Regions from separate parts of the Micromonospora sp. NPDC048170 genome, predicted to be linked through region 1. Evidence: riboswitches for the same ligand, from Rfam matches in the RefSeq annotation. Region 1 holds a riboswitch; each other region holds the start of a gene.
What was found. Region 1 has a riboswitch for cyclic di-AMP ahead of AB0D32_RS12150 (hypothetical protein). Riboswitches for the same ligand answer to the same signal wherever they lie in the genome.

Region 1 (10,360 bases):
AAGAGGGCGAGCAGGGCACCGACCTGTCGGTCCGCCTCGGCCGGGTGCCGGAACCGGCCGGCGGGGTTGAGCGTGTACTCGTTGCGTCGGCCCACCCGGGTGCGGTTCAGGTATCCGCCGGCCTCCAGGTCGGCGACGATCGCCTGGGCAGCCCGCTCGGTGACGCCCACCTCGTCGGCGACGTCGCGTAGCCGGGCGGTGGGGTTGCGGGCGATGGCGAGCAGCACGTGCCCGTGGTTGGTGAGGAAGGTCCAGTTGCGGGTGCTCCCGTTCTCCCCTGTCGTCGCCATGCCCGCCATCGTATGGCCCCTGCTTCGGGTTCGGCTTCGCGCCCTCGTGGCCGGCGGGCGTGCGAGGGGCCGTCCGCTGCCGCACAAGGGGCCGCCGAACATATGAAATGCATATCACGCATCCCTTGACGTACCTTGCGCTGCGTGTGACTGTGATGGCAGCCCGCGTCCAGCGTCGGCCCGGGTGACCAGGCCGTTCACGTGAGGAAGCGAGGTGGCGGATGAGCCGTCCCGGATCGCCAGGCACTCAACCGGGCCCGGAGCGGACGCTCCCGGCGTCGACCACGGGCGAAGCCCCCGTCGATGTCGGCACCGCGTCCGTCGCTCCCGCGAATCCCGGGCAGGCACTCGCCGAGCTGCTCGCCGGCAACCGGCGGTTCGTGACCGGCGCCCCGCGCCACCCCAACCAGGACGCCGGGCACCGCGCCGCGGTCGCCGACGGGCAGCACCCCTTCGCGGTGATCGTCGGCTGCTCCGACTCCCGGCTCGCCGCCGAGATCATCTTCGACCGGGGCCTCGGCGACCTCTTCGTGGTCCGCACCGCCGGGCACACCATAGGTCCCGAGGTGCTGGGGAGCGTGGAGTACGGCGTGACGGTCCTGGGCACGCCGCTGGTGGTGGTGCTCGGGCACGACTCCTGCGGGGCCGTCCAGGCGGCGCGTACGGCGGACGCCACCGGCACCCCGCCGGCCGGGCACCTGTGCGCCGTGGTGGACGCCGTGGTGCCCAGCCTGCGCCGGGCCGCCGCCGAGGGCGTGGACGACATCGACCGGATCGTCGACATCCACATCGCGTACACCGTCGAGGCGATGCTGAGCCGATCCGAGGTGCTCGCGGCGGAGGTGGCGGCCGGCCGCTGCGGGGTGGTCGGCATGTCGTACCGGCTGACCGCCGGCGAGGTGCGGACGGTGGCCGCGGTGCCCGTCGGCGCGGTCGACAGGCCGGAACCGTCGGCCAGCGCCGCGCTCGCCTGACCCGAGCCGCTGACGGCACCCGTACGACGAGACCGGGCCGTCCCGCCGAGGGGCGGGACGGCCCGGTCCGTGCGGGCTCGACTAGAGCAGTGACACGTGCACGTGGTCGGTGTGGTTGGACGGGCCGCTGTAGGAACTCCAGCCCGTCGCCGGGAACCAGATCTGCCGGTTCCAGATCACGTAGTAGATGCCGAGCCGGTCGGCGTTTCGGACCAGGAACGCGGTCAGGTTGTTGCCGTACATGAAGGTGTCGTCGTTGTGCCAGGGGGAGAAGCCGCTGCGCTGGAGCGACCAGTCGCACGCCCGGCCCTTCGGATGCTCGTACGGCCCACCGGAGCGGTAACAACCGACGAAGCGGTTGAACTTGGCCCGTTTGACCTCGTTGTACATGTGCAGGGTGCGTGCGGTGATGCAGCCGGAGGTGGTGGGGTCGTTCTCGGTGCAGGACAGCGGCTTCCAGTCACCGTTGGCGGTGCGGCCCGGCGCCATCCGGGCCACCGGGGATTCGGCCACCACCTTGCCCTTGGTCAGCCCGTTGCCGCCGACCAGCGCCAGCGCCTTCTTCGCCTCTTTCGTTTCACGGTTCAACTCGTTCGTGAGCTTCTGCTGCTCGCGGACCTCGGCGTCGAGCGCCAGCTTGGCCTGCTCGGCGCGGTTCTTGACCGCGTTCACCTCGGCGAGCTTCTTGGAGTTGACCAGATTGAGTTCGTCGAGGGCGGCGGCGCGCTGGACGAACGAGTCGGGGCTGGCGGTGTCCAGCAGCATCGACACCGCGCCGATCCGCCCGGTCCGGTACGACTGGGCGGCGATCTGGCTCACCTGCGGGGCCAGGAGCGCCAGCTCGGCCTGCGCCCGGCTGAACTCCCGGTCCAGCTCAGTCTGGCGGTCTTGCGACTTCTTCAGCTTGGCCTGGGCCTGCACGTAGGCCCGGTTCCGGGCCTCGATCAGGTCGCCGAGCAGTTTGGGCTCGTCGTCCCCGTGGCCCGAGGGCTTGGGCGGGGTGGGCGCGGCCATCGCCGGGAGAGGACCGGCGAAGACCGCCAGGGCGGCGAACACGGCCACCACGGGCGTCAACCAGCGGCGTAGGGGTGCCGTCACAGTTTTCCCTTCCGTCGACCGCCGACCGGGTTAGCTGACGGGTTCGGGGCGGAAGTGGCCCCTACCGCTGTCGCGGATTCACCCCACGTACCTGGGTCCCCGGCTCGCCTGGTGGCGATTGGGCGGCGGCACCGCAGGCGCCGCTGCGCGCCTTCGGCGGTGACCGGCAGCGAGGTTACCTGAGACCCCTCCCGGGGATCTACGCCCCTAAGCCGACTAAATGCGTTATTTCGTGATGGCGGACGGTGACCAGTGACGCGTCTATCAGGTGGGACGTCCTGATCGGTCACGCTGAGGAGTGTCACCATGCCGTGTCTGTGCTCCTGTCCCGGTCGGGCCATCCGGCAGGGATGGCGGACGATGTGTCTCCGGCCCGCGGCCCACTGAGTGCCTCCAGCGCCTCGGACCGGTCGACCGCCGGCCGGGGCGTCGGCGCGGGCGCGGGCACGGTGGCGTCGGTGGCGTCACCGCCGCGCCGGCCGGCCGTGGTCACCACGGCCGCCAGCCCCGTGGTCAGTGGCACGGCGGCGATCAGGCCCAGGGTCGCGACCGCGCTGCGGACGATCTCCTGCGCCAGGAACTCGCTGGTGAGGATCTGGGTCACCGCCCGCGAATCGGCGGTCAGCAGGAGCAGCACCGGCAGCGAGGCGCCGGCGTACGCCAGCACGATGGTGTTCACCGTCGAGGCGATGTGTGCCCGGCCGACCCGGGTCGCCGCCCGGTAGAGCTGCACCCGGGACAGCCCGGGATTGGCGTGCGCCAGCTCGGTGACCGTGGCGGCCTGGGTGACCGTGACGTCGTCGAGCACGCCGAGGGAGCCGATGATGATCCCGGCCAGCAACAGGCCGTGCAGGTCGACGTCGGCCTGGTACATCGACAACGTGGTGGCGTCCTCGCTGCCGAACCCGGTCAGGTGGGTCGCGGCGGTGGCGATCGTGCCGAGGACGCCGGTCAGCACCAGGCTGCCCAACGTGCCGAGCACGGCCACCGAGGTCTGCGCGGTGACACCGTGGGTGAGGTAGAGCACCACGAACATGATCAGGGCGGCGCCGACGACCGCGACCAGCAGCGGCGGGCTCCCGGCGCTGATGCCGGGCAGCACGAACGTCAGCAGGATGGCGAAGCTCGCCGCCAGGCCGGCCAGGGCGGCCAGCCCGCGCCACCGCCCGAAGGCGACGATCGCGGCAGCGAAGAGCACCACCAGCCAGACCAGCGGCTTGCCGCGCTGGTGCTCCGCGATGTTGTAGGTGCTGGCCGTGGGATCGGCGGGGTCGGTGAGCTCGACCAGGATGATCTCGTCGTCCACGGCGACGGTCGGCGCACCGGGGCCGGCGGGCACCGGTGTCTGAACCTGTCGGCCGGCGTCGGGGCCGTCGTCCACCCGCACCGTGACCGTGCCACAAGGGCCCTGCGCCGCGCCCGGGCTCCCCTCCGGGGTCTCCTGGGCCGGCGGACACGGCTCCGTCACCACCCGCGTCACCGTGCCGTGGTAACGGGGTGACTCGGGGCCGTCCGCAGGATCCGGCGCGTCCCACGGCCACAGCACCAGGGCCGCGATCAGCGTGGCGACGAAGAGGGGGACCACCGTCGCGACGAGGATCCGCCGTACCCCTGGCGGGGCGGACGGAGCGGGACGGGTGTGGTCGGCGCCCATCGAGTGTCTCCCAACGAATCCAGGGCGGGGTGCGTGCCGGCCGATGTGGAATCCGGAGGGCCACCGGCCGAATGGTAGTCACCCCGGCATCCGGGCGCAGGTCGTGCGGGGCGGTGTCGGGGCGCGGACCGCTGGACGCCCGCCGCCGGTGCCGCCTGTTCAGGTGCCGTGTGGCCCGGTGCTTTCCGTACAAACGGGTCGACACGCTAGCGTGTCGGGTGTGCGGACGACGGTGACGGCGGCATGGGGGGTCCGACTCCTGCTGCTCGTCTGCACGCTGCTCGGTCTGGCCGCGATGCACACCATCGGCCACGACTCGCACGCGACGGGGCATACCGCCGAGGCGTCCGCACACGCCGTGGCCGCGCCCGATCCGCACGCAGACGGGGCGGACGCGTCGATGCCGCCCCGCCACGACACCACCCTCGCGTACGCCGCGATGGCGGCCTTTCCGGCCGTTGCGGGCTGTCCCGGTGGCTGCGCGTCCGATCGGCTCCTGCCGTTCGGCGACACGGGCGGAGAACTGCCCGGGTGGGGCGTGTGCCTGGCCGTGCTGGGTGCCTTCGCGGCCCCGCTGCTGGTCGCCGCGCTGCTGTCGACCGGCGTACGCGCCGTCGGCCCGTCGGGGCGCGACTCGGTCGGCTCCTTCCCGTCGCCCCGGGCCCCGCCGCCCTTGCCGGTCGGCCTGCGGCTCGCCACGGTCGCGGTGCTGCGTAGGTAGGACGCCCGGCCGCGGTCCGGTCCACGCCGTTCCGCGTCCTCGTCGTGCTGCGTACGTTTCGACACCGAAAGGCCCAGACGTGACCACTCGTACCCTTGCGCGCCGTGCCGCCCTGGCCGGCGCCGCCCTGACCGCCGCCCTCGCCCTGACCGCCTGCGGCAGCGACGACCACTCGTCCCCGAACATGGGACACGGCACGCCCGGCACCGGCGGGCCGTCCGCCACCGCCAGCGGGGCGGCAACGTTCGGCGACGCCGACGCGATGTTCGCCCAGATGATGATCCCGCACCACCGGCAGGCGGTGGAGATGGCGGACCTGGCCGAGACTCGGGCGGCGGATCCGGAGGTCAAGAAGCTCGCCGCGGAGATCAAGGCGGCTCAGGCACCCGAGATCGCGACCATGAGCGGCTGGCTGGCGGCCTGGGGGCGGCCGGTGCCGTCGCCGGGCGCCGAGATGCCGCACATGGACCATGGCGGGATGCCCGGCATGATGTCCGACGCCGACATGAAGAAGCTGGCGGCGGCCTCCGGCCGGGAGTTCGACAAGCAGTTCCTGACCTTGATGATCGCCCACCACGAGGGCGCGGTCACCATGGCCCGGGACGAGCTCGCCCGGGGCGTGAACGCGGAGGCCAAGGCCATGGCCGGGCAGATCGTCAGCAGCCAGCAGGCCGAGATCGACACGATGAAGAAGATCCTCGGTCGGTTCTGACCCGGCCGCCCCGGCGTCCCCGTCCAGGGGGCGCCGGGGCGCCGCACCCGAGCCTCGACGGGCGCGGCCGGGCGGCGGTCCCGCCGGATCAGCCGCGCTTCATCAGCCGGCCGACGGCGGCCATCATCTCGGTGGCCATCTCGTCGGCACGGCCCTCGGCCGCACCCTCGTGCATACAGTGCCGCGCGTGCCCGTCGAGCAGGCCGAGCGCGACCTTGTCCAGGGCGGCCTGGATCGCGGAGATCTGGGTGAGCACGTCGATGCAGTAGCGGTCGTCGTCGACCATCTTCTCGATGCCACGGACCTGTCCCTCGACGCGGCGCAACCGCGCGAGCAGCTGATCCTTGGTTGCGGTGTAGCCCCTGGTCGGGGTGGGCGTCGGTGTGGTCATGGGTTCGAGGATACCGTACCCCTCGGGGGTATGGTAGTGTCGTCCCTGGCCGGATACCCCCACGGGGTACCGGTACGGAGAGCAGGCGCCGGTCTGCCTCCTGCTTACCCCCCGGGGGTATAGGCTGGAGGCGTCGAGAGGAGAGTCCGATGATCACCACGACGTACCAGGTGCAGGGCATGACCTGCGGGCACTGCGCCACCTCGGTCAGCAACGAGGTGGGCGCGATCCCGGGCGTCAGCGACGTCCAGGTCGACGTCGCCGCCGGTCGGGTCACCGTCACCAGCGAGGGCCCGTTGGAAACCGACACTGTGCGCGCCGCCGTCGACGAGGCCGGTTACGACCTCGTCGGCGCCTGACGGCGAGCACGGGGAAACGAGGAACACCATGAACACGGCGACGAAGCTGAGCGGTTTCGCCCTCGGCCTCGCAGTGGTGTTCGGCGCGACGTACGGGGTCGGCCGGGTGGCCGACCCCGTGGCGCCGCCCGTCGAAGCCCCGCATGACGCCACCGGCGGTCACGGGAACGACGGCGAGGCCGGACACGGGGGCGACAACGGCGCGGCGGCACACCTGCCCGGCGGCCTGCTCGTCTCCGACCGCGGGTACACCCTCCGCCCGGTCGGCGCACCGGCCGGGCAGTTCGCCTTCCAGGTCACCGGCCCGGACGGCCGGGCGGTCACCGCGTACGACGTGGCGCACGACAAGCGCATGCACCTGATCGTGGCCCGCCGCGACCTCTCCGGCTTCCGGCACGTGCACCCGGAGATGCAGCCGGACGGCACCTGGCAGGTCGACACGCCGCTCGGCGGGCCCGGTGTCTGGCGGGCGTTCGCCGACTTCACCCCGACCGGGGGCGAGGCGCTGACCCTCGGCGTCGACGTGACCGTCCCCGGCACGCTGACCGAACGACCCCTGCCCGCCCCGGCGGCCAGCACGACGGTCGACGGCTACACCGTCACCCTCGCCGGCGCCCCGCAGCCCGGCCGCACCGCCGAGCTGACCCTGACCGTGAGCCGCGACGGCGCACCGGTCACCGACCTGGAGGCCTACCTCGGCGCGTACGGCCACCTGGTGGCGCTGCGCCAGGGCGACCTGGCGTACCTGCACGTGCACCCGAACGGCGAGCCGGGTGACGGGCGGACCAGGCCCGGCCCCGAGGTGAGCTTCTCCGCCGAGGTGCCGTCGGCCGGCGCCTACCGGCTCTACCTCGACTTCAAGCACGGCGGCGTGGTGCGTACCGCCGAGTTCACCGTCGTGGCCGGCAGTCCGACCGGGGCGAGCGCCCCGGCCGCGACGGGCGCCCCGGCGGCGAGCACACCCGCCGCCACGAACCCCCCGACCGCCGACGCCAGCCACGGCGTCCCCGGTCACGGGCACGACTGACGGGACCGTGATGACGACCAGCAGCAAGCCCCTGCCGTACGCGCCGAACCAGATCGAGCTGGCAATCGGCGGGATGACCTGCGCCTCCTGCGCCAACCGGATCGAGAAGAAGCTGAACCGGATGGACGGGGTGACCGCCACCGTCAACTACGCCACCGAGAAGGCCACCGTCCGGTACGCCGACGAGGTCACCCCGGACGACCTGATCGCCACGGTGGAGAAGACGGGCTACACCGCAGTCCTGCCGCCCCCGCCCACGCCTGCCGGCGGCGAGCCGGCCGCGGCTGAGCCGGTGGACGAACTGCGTGGTCTGCGTACCCGGCTGTGGGTCTCGGCCGTGCTCACCGTGCCGGTGATCGCGCTGGCGATGGTGCCCGCCTGGCAGTTCGACTTCTGGCAGTGGCTGTCGCTGACCCTGGCCGCCCCGGTCGTGGTCTACGGCGGTCTGCCCTTCCACCGGGCGGCCTGGATCAACCTGCGGCACGGCGCGGCGACCATGGACACCCTGGTGTCGCTCGGCACCCTGGCCGCGTTGGGCTGGTCGGTCTGGGCGCTCTTCCTCGGCACCGCCGGGACGCCGGGAATGACCCACCCCTTCACCCTCGCCATCGACCGCACCGACGGCGCCGGCAACATCTACCTGGAGGCGGCGGCCGGGGTGACGTTGTTCATCCTCGCCGGCCGCTACTTCGAGGCGCGGGCGAAGCGGACCGCCGGCGCGGCCCTGCGCGCCCTGCTCGAGCTGGGCGCCAAGGACGTCGCGGTGCTGCGTGACGGCACGGAGACCCGGATCCCGGTGGACCAGCTCGCCGTGGGGGACCGGTTCGTGGTCCGCCCCGGCGAGAAGATCGCCACGGACGGCGTCGTCGACGAGGGCACGTCGGCGGTCGACGCCAGCATGCTCACCGGCGAGTCCGTCCCGGTCGAGGTCGGTCCGGGCGACCCCGTGGTCGGCGCGACCGTCAACGCGGGCGGCCGGCTGGTGGTCACCGCCACCCGGATCGGTGGCGACACCCAGCTGGCCCAGATGGCCCGGCTGGTCGAGCAGGCGCAGACCGGCAAGGCGGCCGTGCAGCGGCTGGCCGACCGGATCTCCGGCGTCTTCGTGCCGATCGTGATCACCCTCGCGGTGGGCACCCTCGGCTGGTGGCTCGGCAGCGGGTCGGGCGCCACCGCCGCGTTCACCGCCGCCGTGGCGGTGCTGATCATCGCCTGCCCGTGCGCCCTCGGGCTGGCCACGCCGACCGCCCTGCTGGTCGGCACCGGCCGGGGCGCGCAGCTCGGCGTCCTGATCAAGGGACCGGAGGTGCTGGAGTCCACGAAGCAGGTGGACACCGTCGTGCTGGACAAGACCGGCACCGTCACCACCGGCCGGATGACCCTGGTGGACGTGGTCCCGGCGACCGGCGAGGACCGCGCCGAGTTGCTCCGGCTCGCCGGGGCGCTGGAGGCCGCGTCCGAGCACCCGATCGCCCAGGCGATCGCCGCCGGGGCGGCCGAGGCGGGCGCGCTGCCCCCGGTGACCGGCTTCGCCAACTCCGAGGGGCTCGGCGTGAGCGGGACGGTCGACGGCCGGGAGGTGCTGGTGGGCCGGCTCCGGCTGCTGCGCGAGCGCGGTCTCGACGTACCGGAGGAGATCGAGCGGGCAGCGAGCACGGCGGAGACCGAGGGACGGACGGCGGTGCTGGCCGGCTGGGACGGCCGCGCCCGCGGGATCCTCGCGGTGGCCGACGTGGTCAAGCCGACGAGCCGGGCGGCGGTCGCACAGCTCCGCACGCTCGGCCTGACCCCGATCCTGCTGACCGGCGACAACACCACCGTCGCCCGCGCGGTGGCGGCCGAAGTGGGCATCGACGAGGTGATCGCCGAGGTGCTGCCCGCCGACAAGGTCGACGTCGTGCGGCGGCTCCAGGACGAGGGACGGGTGGTGGCGATGGTCGGCGACGGGATCAACGACGCCGCCGCGCTGGCCCAGGCCGACCTCGGCCTGGCCATGGGCACCGGCACGGACGTGGCGATCGAGGCATCCGACCTGACCCTGGTCCGGGGCGACCTGATGGCCGCCGCGGACGCGATCCGGCTCGCCCGGCGCACCCTCGGCATCATCAAGGGCAACCTGTTCTGGGCCTTCGCCTACAACGTGGCGGCCCTGCCGCTGGCCGCCGCCGGCCTGCTGAGCCCGATGATCGCCGGTGCCGCGATGGCCTTCTCCTCGGTCTTCGTGGTCGCCAACAGCCTCCGGCTGCGTGGCTTCCGCTCGGTCGCCTGACCCTTCCACCCCGTGCCGCCCGGCCCCTCGACGGGCCGGGCGGCACGGTGCGCTGCCGGTGGATCGCTGACGCTCGGTCACCGGGGCGGTTGGGCGGCGGCCGGGCGGGGTACATCGGGGGCGTACCGGCACCGCTGATCGGGAGGTTGACATGGGTTACGACGACAAGATCAATAACGCGTCCGAGAACGCCGCCGGCAAGCTGAAGGAGGGCGCCGGCCGGGCCACCGACAACGAGCGGCTCGAGGCCGAGGGGCGCAACGAGCAGGCGGGCGCCAAGCTGAAGCAGGCCGGCGAGAAGATCAAGGACGCCTTCAGGAGCTGACCCGCGTACGCGAGCACCGCCGGGCCGGCCGAGAGCCGGCCCGGCGGAAGGCGTACCGGTCCGGGGCGGCCGACGTGTCCCCCGGGCGGCACCACTCGTTTGCAGGACGACGTCCTGTCGCCCCGGCACCGGTCGAACCCGTGCCGTCCACAGGGGTGGCCGAGACCCGAACGGAAGGTCTCCCGTGTCCCGATCCGTCGTGTACGCGCGGCGCGCCGCCGCCGCGGTGGCCCTCGGGGTGCTGGCCATGGGGTGCCAGGAGACCGTGCAGGAGAAGGCCGCCGCGACCGGCGAGTCCCCACCGAGCCCGACGGTCCCGGCGAGCGCCACCCCGAGCCCGTCCCCGGTCGCCACGACCGCCGCCAACACCGTCGCGCCGCTGGCGAGCGGTCAGCGCCGGCCGCGTACCTGGCGTTTCGGGGCAGGGCCGGCACCGAGGGAGGCGCGGTCGGCGGCGGAGGTGCCCGACGACCAGCCGTCGGCGTCCCGGATGGTGAGCCGGGAGCGGGTGACGCCGGGGAAGAGCGCGTCGACGCGTTC
Region 2 (10,360 bases), on a different contig from region 1:
GTCCTTCTTCCGCGGCTGGTACGCCGGCACCCCGCTGGCACCGGCCACGTTGATCGGGTTGGCCGCCTGCGAGCCGTTGGCCGCGGCGGTGGCCACCGGGGTGCCGCCCTGGTTGAAGGCGATGGTCTTGCCGTCCGGGGACCAGACCGGGTTGTCGTGCACCGCGTTGTTGCTGGTGACGACGACCTCGTTCTCGCCGTTCAGGTCGGAGACGATGATCTGACCGTTGCGGACGAACGCCACCTTGGTGCCGTCGGGCGACAGCGCCGGGTTGGAGCCGTTGTCGTCGACCAGCGTGATCCGCTGGTCGACGGGCTTGTTCGGGTCGTAGAGCACCACGCTGGACGCGGCGGCGGGCTGACCGCCGTTGTCCTCGTGGCGCTGGAAGACCACCCGCAGGTCGGGCCCGCCGTCCGGGTTGCGGTAGTGCCGGGTGTCGCCGACCGGAGTGAGTTGCCCGCCGAAGTCGTAGAACGACGAGCTCGGGGCGGTGCGGATCCGCCACGGCTGGCCGGAGAGCTTCTCCGCCCAGATGACGCTGGAGCCGTTGCCCCGCCAGGTCGGGCTCTCGCGGAGCGCGTTCAGGTCGGCGGCCGGCAGGATCTTCGGATACCAGCCCTGACCGTCCCAGCGGACGGTGCTGATGCCGCCCTCCGGGTCGATGTAGGCCGCGACGCTGCCGTCCGGCGACCAGGAGGCCGCCCGCATCCGCTCGTCGAGAGGGTTCGCCAGAACGGTCCGGGACGAGTCGTTGTAGAACCTGAGTGAGGTGGTGTTGTTGCTGGTGGTCAGGACGTTGCCGGAGCCGGGCAGGCTGGCGCTGGCGGCGGGGGCACCCGCCACGAGCGCGGTCGAACCGACCGCGAGGGCCGAGGCGAGCGCCGCGGACCTGCGAAGGGAAGTTGAAGGCAAGGGAACTCCCTGCTGAGAAGCGCGCCGTGGGGATGGCACCCGTCCGCCGGCTGATCCGGCGCGGGGCGGCGCAGATGTGCAGAACCTTAAGAGATCTTTTAGTTTCGCGCTGCCCCGAGTCGCCGATGCGGTACGGACATCTGACTGAACGGTGGAGCCGGCAGGACGATCACCGGCGGGGCAGCGGCTGCTCAGCGCGGCATCGCACCGATTCAGGGCAGCGACCTGTCGCAGGGTTCCTCTACAGTGATCCCGCGCCGCCCGGCTGGCCTGGCCGCCGATCTCAGCATCCGCGCGCACTCATTCTTGTCGAGGAGCCTTCTTGCCCCGAACCAGTTTCCGACGCCGCTCGGCGTTCTGCGCCACGCTGCTCGCCGTCGGCGCCACCACCCTCTTCGGCGGCGGCGACGCCGCGCTCGCCACCCACCGCGGCGGCGGCAGCGTCACCACCAGCAACGGCACGAAGGTCCTGTCCAGCACCGCCGAAAACCGCGACCTCGTCGCGGAGGACCAGACCATCACCGACGCCGCATGGTCGCCGGACGGCAGCCGCGCGGTCTTCGTCACGGGCAACCACCAGATCGCCACGATCGGCGACAGCAGGGCGATCTATCCGATCGCCGGGCCCCAGAACGGGGTCCGACGGGCCACCCCGGAGTGGGTCGGCGACGGCTCGACGGTGATCTGGGCCGCCAAGGCGGACGGCACGCCGTGGCGCATCGAGGAGGCCGCGAGCACGTACGGCTGGGACATCGCCCGCCGCTCTCCGAACGACGGTCACCACTACTTCCAGCCCGACACCAACAACAGTCAGCGCATCGTCGTGCAGCGGCAGGCCGACGACGGCAGCGGCAACCCGACCGGCACGCCCGAGATCGGGTTCCTCGACGGCAGCGCCTACACCCGGATCATCACCGACGCCGCCAGTCCCTCGGTCTCGCCGGACGGCACCAGGGTCGCCTTCATCCGGGGCGGGCAGGTCTGGACGGCGGATTCCTCGGGCGCCAACCCGGCGCAGCTCACCACGGGCGGCACGCAGAAGTCCGATCCGGTGATCAACGGCGACAACCGGTCGGTCCTCTACCGCCACGGCACGCAGGTGGCGGTCACGAACTCCACCGGCCAGACCGTGGTCCACCAGGTGCCCGCCGGCGTCCCGGACTCCCGTCCGCACACCTCCGACCGGGTGGTCCGGCTCGCCGGCACCGACCGGTTCAGCACGGCGACGGCCATCTCGAAGTCACACTGGGCGACTGCCGGCAACTCCTCCGACGCCCGTCCCCGGGCCTCTGTGGCGGTGCTGTCGCGGTCGGACAACTTCGCCGACGCCCTGGGCGGTTCCGCCCTGGCTGCCGCCAAGCAGGGCCCACTGCTGATGACCCCGACCGCCTCGCTCCAGCCGGCGGCCGGTGCCGAGTTGACCCGGATCCTGGCCCCGGGAAGCAGGGTCTATCTGCTCGGCAGTGCCGCGGGGGCGCTCTCCCCGGCAGTCGAGTCGCAGGTGCGGGCGTTGGGCTTCAACCCGGTCCGGATCGCCGGTAGCGACCGCTTCGCGACGTCGGTCGCGATCGCCAACGCGATCGACCCGACCCCCGACATGGTGCTCACGGCCACCGGGATGAACTTCCCCGACGCGCTCGCGGCCGGCGCCGCCGCAGGTGCGCAGAACCTGCCCGGCAAGGGCACCTCCGCAGTCGTCGTACTCACCAACGACGGCCTCCTGCCGGACGCGACCAGGAACTACCTCGACGCGCTTCCCGACCAGTCGGACATCTACGGTGTGGGGCTCTGGGGTGACATCGCCACCCGTCCCTACAACGGGATTCCGCTGGCCGGTGCCGACCGCTTCGAGACCGCGCTGCTGATCGCCTGGTCCTTCTTCGGCGGGCAGAACCACATCGGCGTCGCCACCGGCATGAACTGGCCGGACGCGCTCGCCGGCGGCGCCCTGATGGCCTCCCTCGACGCCCCGCTGATGCTGACGCCGGGCAACGCGCCGGCCGTGGGCGACGCGGTAATCGAGTTGTCCGACGAGATGTCGGGCTCGGTACAGACCGGCCTGATCTTCGGGTCCGCGGCCGTGGTCAACAATGCCCAACTGACCGGCCTCGGTGTATGGATCTGCGGTCCTGGCGGCTACGTGTCGCAGACGAACGCCACGAACGTGTTCCGGACGCCGGGCCGTACCACCGAGGACGCGCGGACGACCGGGGCGAAGGTCCACACCCTGCAAGACCGGGCCGACCGCATCGCCGCCGCCGAGGCGGCGCGCAAGCGACTCGCGGACCGGTAACCAGCAACACCACGACGAGGGGCCCGGCGCTTGCCGGGCCCCTCGTCGGTCTCCGGGTCCGTTACCACCCGCGTGAGAGTTCCCCCGTCCTCCACCCCTCGTCCGCCGTCGAGCTGCCGTGACCGTCAGCCGACGGACGGCCGGCGGAGGCGAAGGCCGAGGTCACCAGACGCAGGTACGGCCTCAGGTCTCACCGGCCTTCCGGCATGGTCCACCTGGTGCGCGAGTGGATCGATCCCGAGCGGGCGCGGATCACGCTCAGCGACCACGCGGAGCGGTGGATCATCCAGCGGCTGTGCCTGCGTCGCGCACCGGAGCAAGCTCGCGGACCTGATGGCCCGGACGGGTCATGCCTCGACCGGGCCGCGCTGATCTATCAGCACACGGCCCGCGAGCGTGACGAGCACATCGCCGACGCGCTCAGCTCGCAGATCAAGCAGAGCCAGAATCGGGCACGTGACGGGCACGGCCGGCGCAAGAAGCGACAACAACGAATGAGGCCCCAGCCAGGAAACCTGCCCTGAGCCGGAGCCTCACGGTGGAGCGGGTGACGGGAATCGAACCCGCACTGTCAGCTTGGGAAGCTGATGTTCTGCCATTGAACTACACCCGCAGGCGGCACCACTGTACCTGAGGCCCCGCGCCGATGCACCCAGGCACCCCTCCGGCGCGCCCGTCACCACGATCTTGACGGCACGGCCGCCCCTCACAGGTCCTCCTGCACGAGGATCGCCGAGCACTGCGGGCGAAACCCCGCCAGGAGGCCAGGAGGGCACCGGCACAGCCGCCGCCTATGATCATCTGGCGTCCGGCGCGCCGACACCCGTACATCGGCGCCAGGCGGGCGGCCGGACGACGCGATCGGCACAGAGCGTCACAACGGCCGTCGCCAGGTGTGGATCACGGGAAGCCCTGCCAGGAAAAGTTTCGCCTCGGCAACATATCACCGTTCTCAAATCCGTCGATCGGTTGTAACGTCTGCCCAACGTTCTCAGCCACGGCGTGACATACCCCCTGTCGCGTCGCCAGAAAGAGGTGGGCCCATGGGACTGCGTCCCAACCTGCTGACCCGGCGTACGGCCGGCGTCGCGTCGACGACCCTCGCACTGCTGCTCAGCACCGCGGCCGTGGGCGTCGTACCGGCCGCTTCGGCCTTCTCCGCCGCCCCGAGCGAGGTCTGCGTCGAGCCGGCCGACGTCCACTCTGACGCCCGCATCAAGCCGGGCGGCGGAGCCAAGCACGAGCCGAACGAGCTGACCCTCGCGGAAACCCGCGAGCGCGAGGCCGACATGGCCGCCGCGCTGCGTGAGCGGGCGCGGTTCCGCGCTGGCGCGGGTGCCTCCGCGATGGCCGCCACCGTCACCATTCCCGTCGTGGTGCACGTGATCCAGGAGAACAGCACCCGGGCCGGCGGCAACATCCCCGACTCGATGATCAACTCGCAGATCAACGTGCTGAACCAGTCGTTCAGCGGGGCGACCGGCGGCGCGTCCACCGCGTTCGCCTTCCAGCTCCAGAGCATCAACCGGGTGACGAACCCGTCGTGGTACCCGATCGTGTCGGGCTCCTCGGCGGAGCGGTCGATGAAGAACTCGCTGCGTACGGGCGGCAAGAACACCCTCAACATCTACCTGGGCGAGCTGAGCGACAGCCTGCTCGGCTGGGCGACCTTCCCCACCCGGAAGCTCAGCAGCATGGACGGCGTCGTCGTGCTGAGCGAGTCGCTGCCGGGCGGCACCGCCACCCCCTACAACCTGGGCGACACGGGCACCCACGAGGTCGGCCACTGGCTGAACCTCTACCACACCTTCCAGGGCGGTTGCTCCGGCGGCGACAGCGTCAGCGACACGGCGGCCGAGGCATCGCCCGCCTTCGAGTGCCCGACCGGGCGGGACACCTGCACCGCCCCGGGCGTCGACCCGATCACCAACTTCATGGACTACAGCTACGACTCCTGCATGTACCAGTTCACCGCCGGGCAGGCCAGCCGCATGCTGACCGCCTGGAACGCGTACCGCGCGGCATAGTTCCGCCGTACGACTTCAACCGGTGCCGGCCTCGCTCGACGGGGCCGGCACCGGCGTCTGTGCGCCCCGGAGGGCGCGCGAACATTGGCTGTGGTCACGGTGTGGCGCCCCGGACGGGGACGGCCCGGGGCGCCACACCGCGTCAGGCGGCCGGGCGGGCGGCGTGGCCGCCGACGCCCCCCGACCGGGTCTCGGGCACCACGACCGTGCCGGCATCGGTTGCGTGCGGATCGAGCCACACCTGGACCGCGGGCCGACCGTGCCCCTCGCCGGCGCCGCCCGCGACGCCAGGCTCCCGGCGGGCCAGCATCGCCACGTCGACGGTGAACTCGAAGACCCGCCAGTCGACCTGTGGCGCGGCCCGCTGGCTGCGGGCCAACCGGTCGACCCGGGCCGGATCGGTCACCGGCCGGGCGTGGCCGGCCACGTAGGCTTCGTCGTCGCTCTCCTCCGGCGGGAAGGAGTGCAGCGCGTAGCGGCCGTCGCGCTCCAGGTCGCGCCGCTTGGGCGAGTCGACGACGAAGCAGAAGAGCCCCTCGTCGGTGATCACCGGAGAGACCGGGTGCACGCGCGGGCCGCCGTCGGCGCGGACGGTGGCCAGGTAGCCGAAGCCCGGCCCGTACTGCTGCATGAGGAGGCGGATCCCGTCGGCGAGGCGGGGCTCGTCGGCGGCGAATTCGGACCAGGAAGCCATGCGGGCATTCTATCGAACAACTGTACGAAGATGCACTCCGACACGCAGGTCACGCGCATCGGTCGCTAAGGTGTTCGGATGCTGCTCTCCGACCGCGACCTGGCCTCCGAGATCGAGGCGGGCACGCTCGCGCTGGAGCCGTTCGAGCCCGCGCTGGTGCAACCGTCCAGCATCGACGTACGCCTGGACAAACTCTTCCGGGTCTTCAACAACCACCTCTACACCCACATCGACCCCGCGCAGCAGCAGGACGACCTCACGTCGTTGGTCGAGGTGCCCGAGGGCGAGCCGTACGTGCTGCACCCGGGCGAGTTCGTGCTCGCCTCGACCCTCGAAGTGATCTCGCTCGGCGACCAGCTCGCCGGCCGCCTGGAAGGCAAGAGCTCACTCGGCCGGCTCGGGCTGCTCACCCACTCGACGGCGGGCTTCATCGACCCGGGCTTCTCCGGTCACGTGACCCTCGAACTGTCCAACGTGGCCAACCTGCCGATCACCCTCTGGCCGGGCATGAAGATCGGCCAGCTCTGCATCTTCCGGCTGTCGTCGCCGTCGGAGCACCCGTACGGCTCGGCCGTCTACGGCTCGCGCTACCAGGGGCAGCGCGGCCCGACCCCGAGCCGTTCCTGGCAGCACTGGCGCACCTGGCCGGTCCGCTGATCCGGCCGTCGGCAGTTGGGAAGGGCACCTTCCTGTACCGAATGCGTTAGGAAGGTGCCCTTACTACACCTCAGCCGGGGCGGCCGTAGCTGTGGATCGGGCCGTCGTCGACCTTCTTCATCCTGACCGGCACCCCGGCGCGGGAGGCGTGCACCACCCAGCCCCCGCCGACGTACATGCCGACGTGGTGCAGGTCGCTGTAGTAGAAAACCAGGTCACCCGGGCGCAGCTCGGCCCGGCTGACGGTCGCGGTGACCCGGCGCTGCTGCGCGGCGTTGTGCGGCAGCGAGACCCCGGCCTTCGCCCAGGCGGCGAGCATCAGGCCGGAGCAGTCGTACGAGTTCGGCCCGTCGGCGCCCCAGACGTAGGGCTTGCCGATCTGGGCGCAGGCGAACGTCACCGCGGTGCCGGCCGCGCCGCCGGGATAGCTGGCCGGACAGGGGGCGGGGCGCAGCGGTCCGCCGCCCCCGCTGCCGTAGATCCGCAGCCGCAGCTTCTGCAACCGGTCGATCTCGGCGTTGATCTGCTTCTTCTTCGCCGCGAGCTGGGCCTCGGTGCGGCCGAGCTGGACGACCATCTCGTCCAGCGGGGCCTTCTTCCCGGCCAGCCGGTCGCGCAGCTCGGCGACCTGCCGCACCTCCTGCTGCTGGTGCTGGGCGAACTGGTCGAGCAGTTCGAGCTGCCCGACCATCTCGCTCGGCGACCGGCTGCCGAGCAGGGCGTTGATCGCGGACGCCTGTTCACCCTTGTAGGCGCGGACGGCCAGCGCGCCGACCTTCTCCATCGCCTGCCCGACCTGCTCCTCCAGCGGCTTGATCTGCGCGGCGAGCGCGTCGGCCTGCTTCCGCTTGGCGGCCAGGTCCTGTCGGACGGCGTTGTGCCGTTCGATGACCGGTTCGAGCCTGTTCCAGTCCTCGTCGATCTGCCGCTCGATCTCGGCGACCGTCGGTTCGGCGTGGGCCGCCGTGGCTCCGCCGATCAGGACGACGGCGAATGCGGCAAGGGCGGCGAGGGCGGTGGTGCAGCGGTACCAGCGTGGGCGCGGCGCAGCCGTCGTCGGGTCGGCAAGGGCCGGCCGGGCGGACGGTGGCCGCGGGGCATGGTGTGCCACCGGGGTCCGTACTCCTTCTTCCGTACCGCCTACCGGGTTAGCTGACGGGTTCGGGCGGGAAGGGGCGCCCTACCGCAGGGACTGCGGATTCACCCCGGGGAACCTGGGTCCCCGGCTCGCTCGGGAGCGACTCGGCGGTGTCGGACCGTCACCGCCCTGGGTGGACGGATTGTCACCGGCCGACGAAAGACCAGAGTAGAGACGGCCGTTATCGATCCGCAACCCTCCAGGCCATGACACTCCGTATTCCCACCGGGCCGGGCGAGATCGCAACCCACGCGACGAAGATTTTCTTCCTTATGAAGTGTCTGATGGAAAGGTATTGACCGGAGGCGGTGGATGAGGCGAAGGTGGCCCCACCTTTGCCCGTCCGAACTGGGGGTCTGATGCACCTGTCAGCGACAACGAGGAGCAGACGCGTCCTGCTGGCCGCCGCCGTGGCCGCCGCCATGGTGGCGACGCCGCTCACCGCCGCCGGATCCGCCGCCGCCGCGCCGACGGCCGACCGGCAGCAGCAGTACGCCGCCGCGGCGGCCGAGTACGGCGTGCCGGAGAGCGTCCTGCTCGGAGTCTCCTACCTGCAGTCCCGCTGGGACACCAACGCCGGCACGCCGAGCACCAGCGCCGGCTACGGACCGATGCACCTCACCGACGCCGAGCACGTCGCCGCCCTGCCCGGGGGCACCCACCACGAGGAGGGCACCGAGGACCCGCGGGGCGACGACTCCCGCCCGTCCCTGGCCGAGACGCCGGAGTCGGCGGCCGAACCGGCTCCCGCCGAGGCCGCCCTGCGGACGCTCGACGCTGCCGCCGAACTGACCGGCGCCAGCGAGGAGGCGCTGCGGACGGACGTCACGGCGAACATCCGGGGCGGCGCGGCGCTGCTGGCCGCGTACCAGAGAGAGATCGGTGCCCCGGTCGGCGCCGACACCGACCCGGCGGCCTGGTATGGCGCGGTGGCCCGCTACTCCGGCGCGGACAGCGCCGACGCCGCGGCGGCCTTCGCCAACGAGGTGTACGCCACCATCGCCACGGGCGACACCCGGCTGACCGACGACGGGCAGCGGGTCACCCTCGCCGCCAGCGCGGTCCTGCCGGAGCGCTCCTGGCTGGACCGGCTGGGCCTGCGCAAGCTCGCCCGGCCCGACGGGCTGGAGTGCCCCGACGACATCTCGTGCGAGTGGATCCCGGCGCCCTACCAGAACTACGGCACCACCCTCGGCGCGTACGGCAACCACGACCTGGCCGACCGGCCCGCGCAGCAGAAGATCGAATACATCGTCATCCACGACACCGAGGGCTACTTCGGGCCCAGCGTCAACCTGGTCAAGGACCCGAAGCGGGTGGGCTGGCACTACACCCTGCGCTCGGTGGACGGCCACATCGCCCAGCACATCAAGACCAAGAACGTCGGCTGGCACGCCGGCAACTGGTACGTGAACTCCAAGTCCATCGGCCTCGAGCACGAGGGCTTCGCGGGCCACGGCACCTGGTACACCGAGGCGATGTACCGCACCTCCGCCAAGCTGGTCCGCCACCTGGCGCGGCAGTACAACATCCCGCTGGACCGCAATCACATCATCGGGCACGACAACGTCCCCGGCACCGTCGCCGCGAACGTGCGCGGCATGCACTGGGACGCCGGACCGTACTGGAACTGGTCGCACTACTTCGACCTGCTCAAGGCGCCGTTCAAGTCGACCGGCACGCCGCGGACGGGGCTGGTCACCATCGACCCGGACTTCGCCACGAACCAGCCGCAGTTCACCGGCTGCAACCGGCAGCCGCCGGGCGTGCCGAACCCGCCCCCGCCGACGGCTCCCTGCCCGCTGCGCGGGTCGTCCGCACTGCCCCTGCACAACGCGCCGAGCCACGACGCACCGCTGGTCAACGACATCGCGCTGCGGCCCGACGGCACCCCGAACACCATGTACGTCTCCGACCACGGCGCCCGGGTCTCGGCCGGACAGACGTACGCCCTGGCCGAGGTGCGGGGAGACTGGACGGCGATCTGGTACCTCGGCCAGAAGTCGTGGTTCCACAACCCGGCCAGCGCCAGGACGGCCAAGTGGAGCGTTGGCCTGGTCGCCACCCCGAAGGCCGGCAAGACCACCATCCCGGTGTACGGCCGGGCGTACCCGGAGCAGGCGGCGTACCCGGCCGGCGTGCCGTACCAGACGATCTCGCCCCTGCAGTACACCCTGTCGGCCGGTGAGCGGTACGCCGTGGGCAACGTGCTCCCCGGCGAGTACTACCGGGCCACCACGTTCGACGGCTCCGCCCCGGGTGACCGGACCGTCATCCGCGGCGACAACAAGTATGTGCAGATCCAGTTCGGCCACCGCATCATGTACGTCAACCTGGACGACGTGAACCTGCTGCCCTCGCCACTGGGCGCGCCCCGCTGATCCATCGCAAAAACGAAAGGGTCCCCGGTCGACCGGGGACCCTTTCGTTCTGCGGGGTACGGGATCAGCCGGGCCTGCGGAACCCGGCCAACGGCATGGTGTTGATGCTGGAGACGTTGACCGGTTTGCCGGCCCGGGCCGCGTGCACCATCTTGTCGTTGCCGAGGTAGAGGCCGACGTGGTGCAGGTCGCTGAAGAAGAAGACCAGGTCACCGGGGCGCGCCTCGGAGCGCGGGATGGCCTTGCCCTCGTTCCACT
Region 3 (10,360 bases), on a different contig from region 1:
GTGGCCACCCTGATCCACCTCAACCCGCTGCTGGTCTACATCGAGCTGGTGCGGCACGCGCTGCTGGAGAACGCCCCGCTGACCTCGTCGGTGCCGCGGCTCTGGCTCCTCGCGACTGCGTGGGCGCTGGTGATGGGAATTGGCGGTTATGTCTACTTTTGGCGCGGCGAGCAGGAGTACGGACGTGGCTGACCTCGGTACGACGCCCGCGGACGCGACCACCACCGCGGTCGGCGAGCGCATCCCCACGGTGATCGTGGACGACGTCCACCTGATCTACCGGGTCTACGGCGCCGGCTCGGGCGCGGCGGGGTCCCCGGTGGCGGCGCTGAAGCGGATCGTCACCCGGCAACCCCAGCGGCCCACGCTGCGCAAGGTGCACGCGGTCAAGGGGGTCAGCTTCACCGCCTACCGGGGCGAGGCGATCGGCCTGATCGGCAGCAACGGCTCCGGCAAGTCCACCCTGCTGCGCGCCATCGCCGGCCTGATGCCGACCAACCAGGGCGGCATCTACACCCAGGGGCAGCCCTCCCTGCTCGGGGTCAACGCGGCGCTGCTCGGCGACCTCTCCGGCGAGCGCAACGTGGCCCTCGGTTGCCTGGCCATGGGCATGACCCCGGAGCAGGTCCGCAAGGCCACCCCGGAGATCCTCTCCTTCTCCGGGATCAACGAGCGCGACGACTTCGCCACGCTGCCGATGCGGACGTACTCCTCCGGCATGCAGGCCCGACTGCGGTTCTCCATCTCGGCGGCGAAGAAGCACGACGTGCTGCTCATCGACGAGGCGCTGGCCACCGGCGACACCCGGTTCCGCCGCCGCAGCGAGCAGCGGATCCGGCAGCTGCGGGCCGACGCCGGCACGGTGTTCCTGGTCAGCCACTCGATCAGCTCGATCCGGGACACCTGCGAGCGGTCGATCTGGCTGGAGTCCGGCCTCATCCGGATGGACGGCCCCACCGCCGAGGTGACCAAGGCGTACGAGGACTACATGGCCAGCCGCGCGTGACCGACCGGCCGGCGGCGTCCGGGCACCGGGAAACCGGTGTCGGGACGCCCGCCGGCCGTCGCACCATCGGCCGGCGGCACCACCAGTGGATCAGTGAGGATCGGCAATGACGCAGGACCCCGCCACCGTCGGAGACACCGGGCCGGCGAACGCCCCGACACCCTGGCGCCCCGAACGCACGGTGGCGGTGATCCTGGCTGGCGGCACCGGCACCCGGCTCGGCCTGGGCATCCCCAAGCAGCTCCTCAAGATCGCCGGCAAGCCGATCATCGAGCACACCCTCGCGGTCTTCGAGGCCGCCCCGGAGATCGACGAGATCATCGTGCTGATGGCCGCCGGCCACGTCGCCGACGCCGAGCGGATCGTCGAGCGGGCCGGCTTCCGCAAGGTCACCACGATCGTCGAGGGCGGGGAGACCCGCAACGCCACCACCCGCCTCGCCCTGGACGCGATCGGTCCCGCCGACTGCAACATCCTCTTCCACGACGCGGTCCGCCCGCTGGTCAGCGGCCGGATCGTCCGCGAGTGCGTGAACGCGCTGTGGACGTACGCCGCCGTCGACGTGGCCATCCCGTCGGCCGACACGATCATCGAGGTCGACGCGGACGACTGCATCACCGGCATCCCGGTGCGCTCCCGGCTGCGGCGGGGACAGACCCCGCAGGCGTTCCGCTCCGGCACCATCCGGGAGGCGTACCGGCGGGCCGAGGGCGACCCGGACTTCGCCGCCACGGACGACTGCGGCGTGGTGCTGCGCTACCTGCCCGGCACCCCGATCAAGGTGATCGACGGCGCCGACGAGAACATCAAGGTCACCCACCCGGTCGACGTGCACCTGGCGGACAAGCTCTTCCAGCTCGCCGCCGCGCAGTCGCACCAGCTGGCCGACCACCGCGGCTACACCGAGGAGCTGGCCGGCCGGACGATCGTGGTCTTCGGCGGCAGCTACGGCATCGGCCACGAGCTGGCCGAGCTGGCCGCCGGCTTCGGCGCCCGGGTCTTCCCGGTGAGCCGATCGGCCACCGGCACCCACGTGGAGAACGCCGAGGACGTCGAGGCGGCGCTGCGCACCGCCTACGAGGCGACCGGCCGGATCGACCACGTGGTGGTCACCGCCGGGATCCTGGAGAAGGGCACCCTCGCCGAGATGGACGAGGAGACCATCGACCGGCTGATCCGGGTCAACGTCGTCGGCCCGGTGACCGTCGCCCGGCGCGCCCTGCCGTACCTCCAGCAGACCCGTGGGCACCTCCTGCTCTACACGTCGAGCTCCTACACCCGGGGCCGGGCCCACTACGCGCTCTACTCGGCGACCAAGGCGGGCCTGGTCAACCTGACGCAGGCGCTGGCCGACGAGTGGAGCGAATTCGGCGTACGGGTCAACTGCGTCAACCCCGAACGGACCGCGACGCCCATGCGCACCCGGGCGTTCGGGGCGGAGCCGGCGGACACCCTGCTGTCGGCCGAGGCGGTGGCGCAGGCGTCCCTGGACGTATTGTTGTCCGATCTCACCGGTCAGGTGATCGACGTACGCCGGTCCGCCGACGACCCGGCGCGGGAGGTGCGTGCGGCGGTGGTCCCCGCGCAGCCCGACGCCGAGCGCGGCGCCCCGGCCGGCCCCGCCGACGGGGCCGGCACCGGCACGGCAGCGGCGGGAGCGGAACAGTATGCGTGGTGACCTCGTCCGGAAGCTGGCCGCCCGGGGCCTGGCCGCAGGCCTGGCCGTGGCGGCCTTCCTCGTCCTCGCGCTGACCGGGGCGACCGGCTGGGGCCTGGGCCTGGCGGTGGCCGCCCTCGGTGCGGCCGGCTGGGAGCGCCGGGTCCGCCCGGGCGCCGACGGCGTCGCCGAGACCGTCCTGGTCGCGGCGGGGATCCTGGTCGGATACGCGCGCCGGCTCGACGCCGGGTTCGACCCCGTGCTGACCCTCACCGCGCTGGTGCTGCTGGGGCTGATCCTGCTCGTGGGGCCGGTGCGCGAGGCCGCCAACCTGGAGATCCGGACCGCCAACCTGCCGGTACGATCCTGGACCCCGCTGGTCGCCGCGTGGCTGGGCGAAGCCCTGTCGGTGCTGCTCGCCGTGGTGGCGGTGGCGGCCGCGGCGACCCTGCCGGCGGGGGTCGCCCTCGCGGCCGTCCTGCTGGTGGGCGCCGCCGCCGGCGCGGTCGCGCTGGACCTGGCGCGGCGACGGTTCCGGCCGGCCGCCGGTGGCTCGGCGGTCTCCCGTGCGCTGCGCCGGCACCAGCCCGAGTTCCTCCTGCACTTCTCCGCGCCGCCCGGCTCGGAGTACCAGGTCACCATGTGGCTGCCGTACCTGGAGCGGATCGGCCGGCCGTTCCTGGTGATGCTGCGCGAGCCGGACTTCCTGCCCGCCGTCGCGGCGGCCACCAGCGCGCCGGTGGTCTACTGCCCCACCACGAAGGCGATGGACGAGGCCCTGGTGCCGAGCCTGCGGGTCGCGTTCTACGTCAACCACGGCGCGAAGAACAGCCACTGCATCCGCTTCACCCAGCTGACCCACGTCCAGCTGCACCACGGCGACAGCGACAAGGCCCCCAGCGCCAACCCGGTCTCGGCGATCTTCGACCGGATCTTCGTCGCCGGTCGTGCCGCGATCGACCGGTACGCGCGCGCCGGGGTGGACATCCCGGCCGAGAAGTTCGTCATCGTCGGCCGCCCCCAGGTCGAGTCGATCCAGGTACGCCCCGAGCCGGTGCCCGGGCCGACCAACCCGACCGTGCTCTACACGCCGACCTGGACCGGGCACAACGCGGACGCCAACTACTGCTCGCTGCCGGTGGCGGAGACCCTGCTGCGCCGGCTGCTCGACCGGGGCGCGACGGTGATCCTGCGGGCCCACCCGTACACCTCGCAGAACCCGGCCTCGGCCCGGCAGTTGGGCCGGTTGACCGAACTGCTCGCCGCAGACCGGGCCCGCACCGGCCGGCAGCACGTCTTCGGCGTCGCCGCCAGCCGGGAACTGACCCTCACCGAGTGCGTCAACCGTTCGGACGCGCTGGTCTCCGACGTCTCCGGGGTCATCTCCGACTACCTCTACTCGGGCAAGCCGTACGCGGTGACCGACATGGTGGGCTCGGGCGACCGGTTCCCCGAGGAGTTCCCGCTCGCCGCGTCGGGCTACGTCCTGCACCGGGACATGTCGAACGTGGACGAGGTGCTGGGGCTGCTGCTCGACAGCGATCCGCTGGCCGGGACCCGGTGGGCCACCCGGAGCCGCTACCTGGGCGACTTCCCGACCGACTCGTACGCCGAGGGGTTCCTGGGCGCCGCCCGCCGCGAACTCGACGCCGGCCTCCCGGTGCCCGCGCCCCGACCGGCCGGGCCGAACACCGCCGCGCTCTCCCCCACGCCCTGAGCCCGGCGGTCGACCTGCCCGCCCCCGCCGCCGCACGCGAGGGCGACGGGACGGGCCTCAGCGGTACGGGTCGACGAGATCCAGGACCGCCTCGGGATCCTCGACGTGCGCGTTGTGCCCCAGGCCGGGCAGGGTGGCGACCGGCACGCCCAACTCCTTGAGCTGCGCGTCGGTGACCATGGGGTCGTGCTCGCCGCGGGCCAGCAGCACCGGCACGTCGGTCGCCGCCAGCAGGGCGGGCAGGGCCGGCTCGCCCACGCCGAACGCGGCCGGGTCCATCGCCAGCCGCCACCGGCCGTCGACCTGCCGCAGCCCGGCCTCCACGACGGGATGTTCCGGGGCGAAGAGCCCGGTCAGCCCGGCCACCCGCAGGTAGCGGCGGGCCGCCTCGTCCCGGCTGGCGAACCAGGTCACCGGCCGGGCGGCCAACTCCCCGGCCTTCGCCAGCTCGGCCGGCGACCAGACGGCCTTGATGCCGACCCCGACCACGGCGTCGACGGGCAGCCCGGCGCTCCGGGCGGCCAGCGCCAACCCGACCACCCCGCCGAGGGAGTGCCCCAGCACGACGAGCCGGTCCCCCGCCGCGACCCCGGTGGCGATCCGCGCGGCCAGCGCCGGGAACGAGTACTCCGGCAGCGGCGGCGACCAGCCGTGGCCGGCGAGGTCCGGTGCGAGCCACCGCCCCGCCCACCGGCGCTCGAGCAGCGGCGCCCACGGCAGCCACACGTCGCCGGTCGCGCCCATGCCGTGCAGCAGCAGGAGCACCCGCCGGTCGTCCCGGCCACCCGATTCATCGACCATGGGCGCAGTGTGCCACCCGCGGGGCGCCACGGGCGAGGTCCGTGACCCGGACACGACATCGGGCGCCGGTCCCCCGGGATGGGGAGCCGACGCCCGACGGTCGTCGATCAGGCGGAGTAGCCGCGGGTGGCGGCCCAGTTCGCCAGGGCGATGGTGGACATCCAGTACGACGCGGTCGCCGGGTTCGCCGAGTCGGCGATCTTCACCAGCCGGCCGTCGTCCTTGTAGCCCACCACGGCGACGTAGTGGCCGCCGGGGAACGAGTGCCAGCCGCCGCCGGTGTCCGTGGCGCTGCCGGCGACGTTCACCACGACGCCCCGCCCGTCGCCGATGGCCGCGACGACGTCGGCCTGGAGCCGGTCCATCTGGGCCGGGGTGGCGGCGCCACCCGGGATCATCCGGGTCCGGTACGGGTCGCCCGGCACCGTCGCGTTCAGCACGCGGGTGGTGTCCTGGGCCGAGTCGGTGCCCATCTCGTCGGTGCCCAGCTGGGCGCCGAGGGCGTCCTGGCTGCGCTCGATGCCGGCGGCGCTGAGGGCGTTGCGGACGGCCGCCGGGCCGCAGTTGTAGAAGGTGCTCTGGGCCTGGTAGTCGTAGTCCAGGGTCTTGGCCGACGGCGGCTTCGGCGGCTCCGGCTTGCGGGTCAGGTCCGGGTCCGGGGCGGTGCTGGTGGCGCTGGCCGACGGGGCGGCGCTGGACGCGGACGGGGCGGCGCTGGACGGGGCGACCCGGGCCTGGGCCCGCGAGGCGGCGGTGTCGTCCCGCAGCTCGGTCGCGGCCACCGGGGCCTGCGCGGCGGCCGGGGCGTCGTCGGCTCCGGCAAGCAGCGCGCCGGTGCCCGACGCCAGCACGAGCGCCGCGGCGGACGCGGCGGCCAGCTGGTACGGACGTTCGGACGTGAGACGACGCAGCTGTCGCCTGAGGGTGTGCTTCACGGTTTCCTCCACGGGCTCGGGGGGTGAGCGGCCGTCGGTCCGCGCCGAGGGCGAGACGGACCGACCGCGCGGACGGGCGTCCGGGCGGGTGCTGGACCACTCAGGGGATGTGCCCGGGATGCCGGGCGACGGACGGTGACCGGTGGGTCAGCTCGTGGCCTGCGGGCGTACGAGCGCGGGCACCGTGGTGCCGTGGAGACGGCGGAACAACCGAGAGGTGGGTGGGTGCTGCACGAGGATGGAACTCCTTCCGACACCGCCGACCGGGTTAGCTGACGGATTCGGGCGGGAAGAACGCCCTACCACGGGCCTGCGGCCCACGGATTCACCCCACAAAGCACTGGGTCCCCGGCTCGTCTTTCACGATTAGGCGGGTCGGCGCGGCGTCGCCTCTTGCGATCGGTTACCGCACCGGACGCGCCGACACTACTGGCCGGCCAACACCCTGCCAACCCCGTCCCACCTGCTTAAACCTTGATCGGAAGACAATTTTTGCGGGCACTTCGCCACTGACGTGACTCAATAGGACGACCGTTTCCGAGAGCGCCTCCGGGTGACAACGGGACAAGTGGCGGGCATCGGCGTCGAAACCCCGGCGGGAATCGACCGCCCCGCTCCCGATGACCGGTTCGGCGGCGAGGTGACCGGCGTCACCCAAATGGTCGCGATTTTCTCGGCGGCACGGGTCGACGTACACCGGTGGACGCCGCGCGGCCGGGCTCAGCGCGAGTCGACGTACGCCGGCCGGTGGCCGGCCTGCGGGTCGGCGGACCGGGGGCGCGGCACGACGTTGCCGCGCTCCCCCGGGGGCCCGTTCCCGTCGCCCCCGTCCCGCGGCGCCTCCGGGGTCGGCCGGCGCGGGGTGAGCAGTCGCATCATCGGCGTCTCGACGAAGCGGTGCAACAGCCCGGCGAGGGCCAGGTTGACCAGCAGGAACCCGAGCACCACCGCCACCCCCCACCAGCCGGGGAAGCCGACGCCCCAGTCGCCCGTGAGCCGCAGGACAGTGATCATCACCAGGACGTGCACCAGGTAGAAGGCGAAGGAGACCTCGCCGAGCCAGATCATCGGCCGGGACCGCCACGGCGAGCGCCGCCCGCGCACGTCCGCGTCCGCCGCGGCGGCGATGACCAGGATGTACGCCACCGAGAGCAGCGCCGCCCACAGTTCGGCGCGGACCCACTGCGCGGCGACCACCCAGGTGGCCACGAAGATCAGGCTGGCCACCGGCAGGCCCGGCCCCCGCCACCGGCCGCGCCGCATCAACTCGGCGGCGGCCACGCCCATCCAGAACTCCAGCGACCGCACCGGCGGAAAGACCTGGGTGAACCACCAGCGGCTCTCCTCCGGCACCAGGGCCTGGGCCGGCCAGAGCGCCAGGATCAGCAGCGGCACCACGACCACGACGGCCCACAGCGCCCACGGCCGGGCCCGGCGGATCAGCGGCAGCGCCAACGGCAGGCAGAGATAGAAGAAGAACTCGCAGGACAGCGACCAGCTGACCGTGTTGACGCTGTAGAAATGCCCCGGCCGGGGGTCCCAGGCCTGGAGGAGGAACAGGTTCTCCAGCGAGACGGCCCGGTCCACGGGGTCGGCGAACCAGGCCGCGACCGCCAGGGCCGCCGCCCACAGCACCACGTGGCTCGGCCAGATCTTGGCCACCCGGCGACGCCAGAACGCCCGCCGGGTGTCGCTGGGCCGGGCCGACCAGACCAGCACGAAGCCGCTGAGGATGAAGAAGAACTGCACGCCGGACAGGCCGAGGGTGAAGACCCAGTCCACCACGGCCTTGTGGCCGGGTTCGGCGATGATGCCCATCGTCCCGGCGTGGAACCCGAAGACGAGCAGGGCGGCGACCCAGCGCAGCCCGGTCAGCGACGGCAGGCGGTTGGCCGGCGACGCCGGCCGGACGGCAGGCTCGGTGGTCGCGACGCCCGTCACGCCGGGATCCGGACGGTCCGCAGGGTCACCAGCACGTACGTCTCCTCCTCGGCCGCGTCGGCGCTCGGCCTCGGCGACCCCCCGGTCGGGATCGCCCCGCCGGGCACCTTACCCGGCGAACGGGGCGACCCTGTACGTACCGCCCATGCGGGCCGGGGCCGCGCTTGCCGAGCCTCGCAAGAAGTCCTGCCCAGGGCAGCCGCCCGTCTCGACCCGGGAGATGGATCACTGAGCCGCCGCTTCCGGTCCGCTCCATCCCGCAGGAGGTACATCGAAGAATTCCTGATCGTTGTAGAGTCCGACGTCTGGAACTGGCGAACCCGCCCGTCGAGCGGGTCCTGATTGGAGCGTTCCGTGCGTCGGAGTCATCGGTCGGCACAGCTGGCGGCACTCGTGCTCGTCGGGCTCACCGCGTTCCCGGGGTCGCAGGCGTCGGCGCTGGCCGCCGGCCCGGGCGACACGACCGTCGCGGCTGCCGCGGCGGAGGACCGGGTCCTGCGGGTCTACAACAACAACATCGAGAACCTCGTCAGGAACAACGCCGACGGCACGTGCACCCGGATCTCCGGGCCGGACCACCTGACCTCGATGCTGGTGGACGACAGCGGCCGGACGGGCACCGCCGACGTGGTGGCGCCCGACATCCTCATCGTGCAGCAGGTTCGCGGCACCGGGCAGGCCGAGGCGTACGCCGACCAGCTCTCGGCGAAGTTCGGCTACCCGGCGGGCACCTACGGGGCGATCGTGGCCTGGAGCGACCCGGAGCCGTGGGGCAGCACGCACAAGTGCAGCTCGCAGGCACTCGGTGACCTCAAGAAGAAGCAGACCAACGGGATCATCTGGAACACCAGGAGGCTCAGCCTCGCCGCCGGCGACATCTCGAAGTACTGGAGCGCCGGCTGGCTGAAGCCAGGCACCGCCTACCAGGGCGGGGCCGGGTGCACCCTGTACAAGCCGCCGAACAGCGACCCGGACACCACCGACTACCACAAGTGGAAGCGTACGAGCGCCATCGCGGCCCGGTTCACCGTCAAGGCGACCGGCACCACCGTGTTCGCCGCCACCATGCACCTGCCCCAGGAGAACCGGCAGAACGCCTGCGCGGGCGACGGCTACACCGGCATCGCCGACACCGGAATCCACATCGGAGCGGACGCCACCAGCCTGATGAACGCCTCGACCATCCGGATCGTCGGGATCGACGCCAACCGCACGGGCATCGCGTCGAGCACGCTGAGCGGCTTCGGCATGACCGGCTACGGATCGAAGGCGACCAGCGGCTCCAGCAAGATCGACTATCTCTTCGTCAAGGGCGGCGTGCAGCCGTCGCCGGTCGACCACACGGTGAGCGGCACCAAGTCCAACCACCTGGCCCTGTACAGCTTCATCAACTACTGACGCCCGCTGCCGGCGCCCCGGTCGACCCACCACGCCCACGTGTCGCACACCTGTACCAAACCTGCCGGTACGCTGGGCGGATGACCGGGGCCGCCTACCAGCCGTCGATGCTCGACCTCACCGCCACCGCACCGTCGCTCGGCCCGCTGGCCGGCGGGCTGCGCCGGCACCCGCTCACCCGCGGCGCGTGGGTCGACCATCTCCCCGGCTGGGTCACCGGCTCCGACCAGGTCTTCGACGTCCTGCTGCGGGACGTGCCCTGGCGGGCCGAACGCCGCACCATGTACGACGCCGAGGTCGACGTGCCCCGGTTGCTCTGCTGGTACGCCGGGCATCGCCCGCTGCCGCACCCGCTGCTCACCGAGGCACGCGCCGCCCTCACCCGGCACTACGCCCCCGAGCTCGGCGAGCCCTTCGTCACCGCCGGCATGTGCCTCTACCGCTCCGGCCGGGACAGCGTCGCCTGGCACGGTGACACCCAGGGCCGCTCCGCGCACACCGACACCATGGTCGCCATCGTCTCGTTCGGCTCGCCGCGCTCGCTGCTGCTGCGCCCCCGCGGCGGCGGCGACAGCCTGCGCTTCCCCCTCGGCCACGGCGACCTCGTGGTGATGGGCGGCTCCTGCCAGCGAACCTGGGAACACGCCGTACCCAAGACCAGCCGTTCCGTCGGGCCCCGGGTCAGCGTCCAGTTCCGCCCCGCCGGCGTCGCCTGAGGCCGGCGAGGGTCACACCCACCCGGGTCACCCGCCGAGCCGTACCGGTGCTCTGCTAGAAACGACTCCTGGGTCTCACCTGCGCCCCCGTCACCTCTTGACGACGCGAAGGGCGTGCCATGACCCAGTCCTCCACCGAGCCCCGCTCCCGATGGTCCGGATGGTCGGTCCACGGCGACGGCAGGTCCG

Region 2: it holds a riboswitch for cyclic di-AMP, as region 1 does, so the genes downstream of both, AB0D32_RS05165 (NlpC/P60 family protein) here and AB0D32_RS12150 (hypothetical protein) in region 1, are expected to answer to the same signal.
Region 3: it holds a riboswitch for cyclic di-AMP, as region 1 does, so the genes downstream of both, AB0D32_RS07535 (C39 family peptidase) here and AB0D32_RS12150 (hypothetical protein) in region 1, are expected to answer to the same signal.

Annotation. Positions count from the first base shown of each region.
Region 1 is NZ_JBEZMR010000006.1:67,180-77,539, forward strand. It holds gene AB0D32_RS12140 (MarR family winged helix-turn-helix transcriptional regulator) at 1-299, opposite strand, end outside; gene AB0D32_RS12145 (carbonic anhydrase) at 512-1,264, shown strand; gene AB0D32_RS12150 (hypothetical protein) at 1,346-2,362, opposite strand; cyclic di-AMP (ydaO/yuaA leader) riboswitch at 2,366-2,497, opposite strand; gene AB0D32_RS12155 (YibE/F family protein) at 2,664-4,016, opposite strand; gene AB0D32_RS12160 (hypothetical protein) at 4,237-4,737, shown strand; gene AB0D32_RS12165 (DUF305 domain-containing protein) at 4,817-5,449, shown strand; gene AB0D32_RS12170 (metal-sensitive transcriptional regulator) at 5,538-5,840, opposite strand; gene AB0D32_RS12175 (heavy-metal-associated domain-containing protein) at 5,990-6,199, shown strand; gene AB0D32_RS12180 (hypothetical protein) at 6,228-7,226, shown strand; gene AB0D32_RS12185 (heavy metal translocating P-type ATPase) at 7,237-9,495, shown strand; gene AB0D32_RS12190 (CsbD family protein) at 9,647-9,820, shown strand; gene AB0D32_RS12195 (DUF2786 domain-containing protein) at 10,211-10,360, opposite strand, start outside.
Region 2 is NZ_JBEZMR010000002.1:346,916-357,275, reverse strand. It holds gene AB0D32_RS05200 (cell wall-binding repeat-containing protein) at 1-912, opposite strand, end outside; gene AB0D32_RS05195 (cell wall-binding repeat-containing protein) at 1,235-3,205, shown strand; gene AB0D32_RS05190 (hypothetical protein) at 3,424-3,729, shown strand; tRNA gene AB0D32_RS05185 (tRNA-Gly) at 3,745-3,818, opposite strand; gene AB0D32_RS05180 (zinc metalloprotease) at 4,249-5,232, shown strand; gene AB0D32_RS05175 (pyridoxamine 5'-phosphate oxidase family protein) at 5,375-5,926, opposite strand; gene dcd (dCTP deaminase) at 6,005-6,583, shown strand; gene AB0D32_RS05165 (NlpC/P60 family protein) at 6,654-7,694, opposite strand; cyclic di-AMP (ydaO/yuaA leader) riboswitch at 7,707-7,841, opposite strand; gene AB0D32_RS05160 (peptidoglycan recognition family protein) at 8,081-10,102, shown strand; gene AB0D32_RS05155 (NlpC/P60 family protein) at 10,167-10,360, opposite strand, start outside.
Region 3 is NZ_JBEZMR010000003.1:217,065-227,424, reverse strand. It holds gene AB0D32_RS07560 (ABC transporter permease) at 1-192, shown strand, start outside; gene AB0D32_RS07555 (ABC transporter ATP-binding protein) at 149-1,006, shown strand; gene AB0D32_RS07550 (bifunctional cytidylyltransferase/SDR family oxidoreductase) at 1,113-2,684, shown strand; gene AB0D32_RS07545 (CDP-glycerol glycerophosphotransferase family protein) at 2,674-4,380, shown strand; gene AB0D32_RS07540 (alpha/beta fold hydrolase) at 4,438-5,181, opposite strand; gene AB0D32_RS07535 (C39 family peptidase) at 5,289-6,128, opposite strand; cyclic di-AMP (ydaO/yuaA leader) riboswitch at 6,359-6,499, opposite strand; gene AB0D32_RS07530 (acyltransferase) at 6,837-8,057, opposite strand; gene AB0D32_RS07525 (hypothetical protein) at 8,412-9,455, shown strand; gene AB0D32_RS07520 (alpha-ketoglutarate-dependent dioxygenase AlkB) at 9,536-10,171, shown strand; gene AB0D32_RS07515 (solute carrier family 23 protein) at 10,291-10,360, shown strand, end outside.